Brasilonema sennae CENA114: one gene and its partner. The protein of the gene in region 1 binds, or shares a complex with, the protein of each later gene. Links are inferred from orthologs where the notes say so. Each region holds a gene or a part of one and is shown on either strand. Other genes may lie near its edges.

Region 1 (3,538 bases):
TTACCCTTCGACTTACCCGAAGCAGAAGAAGAACTGGTTGCTGGTTATCAGACTGAATACTCTGGTATGAAATTCGCTCTTTTCTACCTGAGTTCCTACGTTAACCTGGTCCTTTCTGCCCTGCTAGTATCAGTTTTGTATCTGGGTGGTTGGGATTTTCCGATTCCCATTAACCTGATAGCGAGCACTTTGGGAGTCAGTGAAACAAATCCCGTGTTGCAGGTTGTAACCGCCTCCTTGGGAATCACCATGACTGTACTCAAAGCATACTTCCTGGTCTTTCTAGCAATTCTGTTGCGCTGGACAGTACCACGTGTTCGTATTGACCAATTGCTAGATTTAGGATGGAAGTTCTTGCTGCCTGTTGGTTTGGTTAACTTGCTACTAACTGCAGCCCTGAAACTTGCCTTTCCCTTTGCCTTTGGTGGTTAGTCATTAGCACGAAGGACAAATGACGCTGATAACTTCAAAAGAGAGAGACACAATATGTTGAAGTTCCTTAAGCAAGTTGGTGATTACGCCAAAGAAGCGGTGCAAGCTGGTCGCTATATAGGTCAGGGTCTTTCTGTTACCTTTGACCATATGCGGCGTCGTCCAGTCACCGTGCAGTACCCTTACGAGAAACTGATTCCTAGCGAACGATTTCGCGGTAGGATTCACTTTGAGTTTGATAAGTGCATTGCCTGCGAAGTTTGTGTTCGGGTTTGTCCGATCAACCTGCCTGTAGTGGATTGGGATTTCGATAAGGCAACCAAAAAGAAAAAACTCAAACACTATAGCATCGACTTTGGAGTTTGTATCTTCTGTGGTAACTGCGTGGAATTTTGTCCCACGAACTGTCTGTCAATGACAGAAGATTATGAACTTTCTACTTATGATCGCCATGAATTGAACTATGACAGCGTGGCGCTTGGTCGTTTGCCCTACAAGGTCACTTTAGACCCAATGGTCACACCTTTGCGTGAGCTCGTTTATTTACCGAAGGGTGTTACTGATCCCCACGGTTTGCCTGCTGATGCACCTCGCCCTGGTGCGCGTCCAGAAGACCTTGTAGAGCAGGAAAAGTAAAGGTAATTAGTCAAGAGTCAACAGTGCATAGTTTTTGACTCTTGACCTTTGACTATTAACTTTTAAGTGAGGACAAAAAACGGTGAATCTTGCGGAAGGAGTACAGATTGTTTCATTTGGCATACTGGCAGTGATGTTGATTGGAACAGCACTCGGTGTGGTGCTGTTTGAAAACATCGTCCATTCAGCCTTTTTGCTAGGAGGCGTATTTGTTAGCATTGCTGGACTATACCTATTGCTAAATGGTGACTTTGTAGCAGCAGCGCAATTGCTAGTTTATGTTGGCGCAGTGAACGTGTTGATTTTGTTTGCCATTATGCTGGTAAACAAGCGGCAAGCTTTTGCACCCTTCCCCACTGCTTGGGTACGCAAAGCACTCACAGGTGTAGTCAGTTTGGGATTGTTTGCACTTTTAAGTACGATGGTGTTAGCAACTCCTTGGTCACTGTCTACTGACATACCTCCAAGCAACACTATTGTTTTAATCGGTCAACATTTCTTCACTGACTTTTTATTGCCTTTTGAACTCGCTTCCATTTTGCTGTTAATAGCAATGGTAGGCGCGATAATTTTGGCACGTCGCGAGTATCTGCCTGAACAGACCATTTCTTCAGAACAACAGCAAGTTTTGACGTTACCAGAACGTCCTAGAGAATTGGTCTCAATCGGTGAATCAAGCCGCAATATTCAGTAAACAGTTATCACTGTTCATTGATAACTGATAACTGACAACTGATAACTGACAATGGGGGAACACCAACATTCATGCAGCTCCAATACTTTTTACTACTTGCAGCAGCTTTGTTCTGCATCGGTATCTATGGCTTAATTACTAGCCGTAATGCTGTCAGAGTGCTGATGTCGATTGAGTTGCTGCTTAATGCCGTTAATCTCAACTTAATGGCATTTTCCAATTACCTAGACTCAGTAGCAATAAAGGGTCAGGTATTTACCGTATTTGTTATTACCGTAGCAGCAGCTGAGGCGGCGGTAGGTTTAGCGATCGTGCTTGCCATTTATCGTAACCGCGACACTGTTGATATGGAGCAGTTTAATCTCCTGAAGTGGTAATTCTGTGGAGCTCAAACAGGTCATTATTGCTTATAAAGCACGAGATTCCCAAAGTAAACGCTGGGCAGAAATTTGTGCAAAGCAACTAGAACATCGCCAATGCCAGGTTTTGATGGGACCAAGTGGACCCAAAGATAACCCATATCCGGTATTTTTGGCTTCAGCTGGACAACCCATTGACTTGGCTGTGGTACTTGGCGGTGATGGTACTGTTTTAACTGGTGCAAGACATCTAGCCCCGGCTGGCGTCCCAATACTAGCAGTGAACGTGGGAGGTCATCTGGGGTTTTTAACCGAGTCTGTAGACGAATTTCAAGACACCGAACGAGTTTGGGATCGACTCTTAGAAGATCGTTACGCTGTGCAGCGGCGGATGATGTTGCAAGCCTCAGTCTTTGAGGGAGATAGGACACATTTGGAACCAGTGTCTGAACGCTACCTGGCTTTAAATGAAATGTGTGTCAAACCCGCTTCCGCTGATAGGATGATTACCTCAATTCTAGAGATGGAAATTGATGGTGAGATCGTCGATCAATACCAAGGGGACGGGTTAGTTATTTCTACTCCCACTGGTTCTACGGGTTACACCGTTTCTGCGAATGGTCCGATTATACATGATGGTATGGAGGCGATTACTATCACTCCCATCTGTCCGATGAGTCTTTCTAGTCGTCCCCTCGTGTTACCCCCTGGTTCTGTCGTCAGCATTTGGCCTTTGGGTGATTACGATTTAAGTACCAAGTTGTGGACTGATGGGGTGTTAGCAACTTCGATTTGGCCCGGACACCGTGTTGATGTGCGGATGGCAGATTGTCGGGCTAAGTTTATCATTTTACGGGAAAACAACTCGTATTATCAGACGCTGCGAGAGAAGTTGCTGTGGGCAGGAACAAGAATTCGCTATAGTAGTGCGAGTCATGCGAATTGAGAGTTGTTTTCTAGTTTCTCAATAGACTTTTTGATCTCAACTACCAGACGAAGCCTGCTTCTGCAGGCTTTGTTTGTTTAGATAAGGCAGAACTGGCAGCAGAACACGGTTAAAGTCACAATAAACCCCTACAACGATATCACTGTTTCTGCTATTTGAGTTCCCGCATGACGGGGGCGAAGGTGCAGGGTGATTTCGGTATCGAGGCGCTTGAGGAAAATAAGCAGCTTACCCTCACTGAACTATTGAAACTCTCCTCTCATCAAATACGATACTTCTGGCTGGGGAATCCCAAGAAGTTTGCTGATTTCCCGCTGTTTCAGGTTACGTTGTTTTAACAGGTTAAGTACCACAATCCCAATCTTGCCACGGGTAAAAAGTTCTTCTGCATCCTCTAAGCCAAGATCAGCAAAAACGTTACCACTACTTTCTTCAAAAACGCTTTCTTCTGTCATGGTTGTTCCTCCCGTG
Region 2 (2,706 bases), 6.6 Mb from region 1 along the record:
CCATGCTGGGGGTTATCTGTAAAAGCAATATCCAGTAGTTTTGCTTGTGTTGGGATAGAAATAACTTCCCAAGGGTTGAAGGTGGTTGAGGCGACATTACTACAACCAACACACATAAGGATGACCACGAACAAAGCGAGTATTCGTTGGCAATTTTTCACAATTGGAAGCATCTGTTATCTGTTTGTTTTTTTGTGAATTTGTGAATTTGTGTATGGGTTTTGTGTTATTCAGGTATTACCCACCCCGTAAAGAGCGTGTTTTATCGTAAGCCATAGAGACTGAGAAAAAACAAAAAGCCAACAGCCAAAGCTCCGAAAATGAGAAGATTTTTCTGGCCTGGTGTCAGAGTATTCACACCCAAACCAAATTTCAGATTTTCGTCAAAGCCAGATGCTTTGCCAGCAGGACCAATGTTTGCAAAAGCACTCTTTTTTGCACCGCAAACTGGACAGCGCCAAGTAGAAGATATTTCCGCAAAGCCTGTCCCAGGGGCGATGTCACGCTTGTCGTCCCCCTTCTCGGGTTCGTAAACGTAACCGCAAGAACGGCACTCGTAGCGGTCTGACGCAGTTGTTTCAATAGCTTGTTCGCTCATGGCTCTTGGCCTCAGTGAGAAGCAAATATTAAATATACGTTAAAAATTATGACATTAAGTGTTAGGTTTTTCTATGTTGACCAAAAACGAATCAAATCATCTACAGCTCAGGTTGTTGAGATTCAAGAAAGTCAAATAGATATAATGTAAAAGAAGTTTACACTTCATCGGATGCCTATCGCTTGCCCCTTGAGCGATCTGCCGCTATCTGGAGCGCGAAGCGATGCTCCTTTAGGAGCCGCCAAAGGCGATCGCCCACTCAGCGCAGCTTCTTCAAAAGAAGGCACGGCATCCCTCAACTGAACGCCCTTCGGGTTCGCCCAAGGGGAAAACCCAAGCCCAGAGCTAGTTGCCGTGAGAGCGAGAAACCCTTTCCCAGCACTGCTCTGGTCAAAGTTATTAGCACCAAAAGCGGTAGAAACTGATTGTGTTTGTCCTTAGCGGTTACGAGTATCTTCTTGGCTTCTTAATTATCTGTAGCCTAGTGCCTGCCTTGGCTCTGTCAGCGTCCAAGCTCCTGCGACCCAGCGGTCGCAACCCAGAACGGCGCACCACATATGAATCTGGCATGGAACCCATTGGTGGAGCTTGGATTCAATTCAACATTCGCTACTACATGTTCGCGCTGGTCTTCGTCATCTTTGATGTTGAGACTGTATTTTTGTATCCTTGGGCGGTTGCTTTCCACCGTCTTGGGCTATTGGCATTTATTGAAGCGCTGGTTTTTATTGCAATTCTTGTCGTTGCCCTAGCGTACGCATGGCGTAAAGGAGCTTTGGAATGGTCTTAGATACTAACATAGAACAGCAAAAAGAGCGCATTCTCAACCCGATTTCGCGGACTACAGTAACCCAAGATTTGTCAGAAAACGTTATTCTGACGACGGTTGATGACCTCTACAACTGGGTGCGCCTCTCTAGCCTTTGGCCAATGCTGTTTGGCACCGCTTGCTGCTTTATTGAGTTTGCAGCTTTGATTGGTTCCCGATTTGACTTTGACCGCTTTGGTTTGATTCCCCGTTCTAGCCCTCGTCAAGCTGACTTAATTATTACTGCAGGCACAATTACCATGAAGATGGCACCTCAGCTTGTGCGTCTTTATGAGCAAATGCCAGAACCCAAGTACGTAATTGCTATGGGTGCTTGCACGATTACTGGCGGTATGTTCAGCGTAGATTCTCCTTCAGCGGTACGCGGTGTCGATAAATTGATTCCAGTGGATGTTTACTTACCCGGTTGTCCCCCACGTCCAGAAGCAATTATTGACGCAATTATCAAGCTGCGGAAGAAGATAGCAAATGATTCGATGCAGGAACGCGATCGAATTAAGCAAACCCACCGCTACTACAGCACAACTCACAACCTCAAACCCGCAGAGCAAATCCACACTGGTCACTATTTGCGGACTGAGTCTCGCTTCGCACCACCGAAGGAGTTGACTGAGGCGATCGGTTTACCCGTCCCACCTGCTCTTTTGACTCAAAAGGTACAAAAGGAGGAAACTAAGCGTGGCTGAAGAATCGAAAGAAGAATCCAAAGCTGAAGAATCTAAAGCTGAAGAACCGAAAGCTGAAAAATCCAAAGCTGAAGAACCGAAAGCTGAAAAATCCAAAGCTAAAAAACCTAAAGCTGAAGAATCCGAAGCTGAAGAATCAGAAGAAGAATCCGAAGCAGCACCAGCAGAGGAAAAGTCAATAGTCAAAGCAGGCGCGGTTTCGGTGTGGTTAACTGAAAATGGCTTTGATCATGAATCTCTACAAGCAGATCATAGCGGTATAGAGATTATTAAAGTTGAGGCAGATTTTCTGCTTCCACTTTGCACTGCACTGTATGCTTATGGGTTTAATTCTCTCCAGTGTCAAGCTGGGATTGATTTGGGGCCAGGACAGCAGTTGGTTAGTGTCTATAACTTGATTAAAATCAGTGATAATGCTGACCGTCCTGAGGAAGTGCGCCTCAAAGTGTTCCTCCCACGGGAAAATCCTAGAGTTCCCTCAGTTTACTGGATTTGGAAGACAGCAGACTGGCAAGAACGCGAGTCCTACGATATGTATGGCATTGTCTACGAAGGACACCCAGATCTGAAGCGGATTTTGATGCCAGAAGATT

Evidence for each region.
Region 2: the proteins of DP114_RS04215 (region 1) and ndhC are in contact, whole or in part, in a cryo-EM structure (PDB 7NYH), measured with the Escherichia coli proteins. The link is inferred for Brasilonema sennae CENA114 from one-to-one orthologs.

Annotation. Positions count from the first base shown.
Region 1 is NZ_CP030118.1:996,230-999,767, forward strand. What follows is about bases 1-2,956. They hold DP114_RS04215 (NADH-quinone oxidoreductase subunit J), read left to right. Parts: upstream 1-1,150; coding sequence 1,151-1,762; downstream 1,763-2,956. Other genes in these bases: nuoH (NADH-quinone oxidoreductase subunit NuoH), read left to right, coding at 1-432; ndhI (NAD(P)H-quinone oxidoreductase subunit I), read left to right, coding at 487-1,068; nuoK (NADH-quinone oxidoreductase subunit NuoK), read left to right, coding at 1,834-2,139; DP114_RS04225 (NAD(+) kinase), read left to right, coding at 2,144-2,956. In the rest of the region: more of DP114_RS04225, read left to right, coding at 2,957-3,067; DP114_RS04230 (helix-turn-helix domain-containing protein), read right to left, coding at 3,310-3,522. UniProt on the Escherichia coli protein: NDH-1 shuttles electrons from NADH, via FMN and iron-sulfur (Fe-S) centers, to quinones in the respiratory chain. The immediate electron acceptor for the enzyme in this species is believed to be ubiquinone.
Region 2 is NZ_CP030118.1:7,611,394-7,614,099, reverse strand. It holds ndhC (photosynthetic/respiratory NAD(P)H-quinone oxidoreductase subunit C), read left to right. Parts: upstream 1-1,025; coding sequence 1,026-1,388; downstream 1,389-2,706. Other genes in the region: DP114_RS31660 (NADH dehydrogenase subunit K), read left to right, coding at 1,379-2,113; DP114_RS35905 (hypothetical protein), read left to right, coding at 770-901; DP114_RS31670 (rubredoxin), read right to left, coding at 263-598; DP114_RS31675 (photosynthesis system II assembly factor Ycf48), read right to left, coding at 1-173. UniProt on the Escherichia coli protein: NDH-1 shuttles electrons from NADH, via FMN and iron-sulfur (Fe-S) centers, to quinones in the respiratory chain. The immediate electron acceptor for the enzyme in this species is believed to be ubiquinone.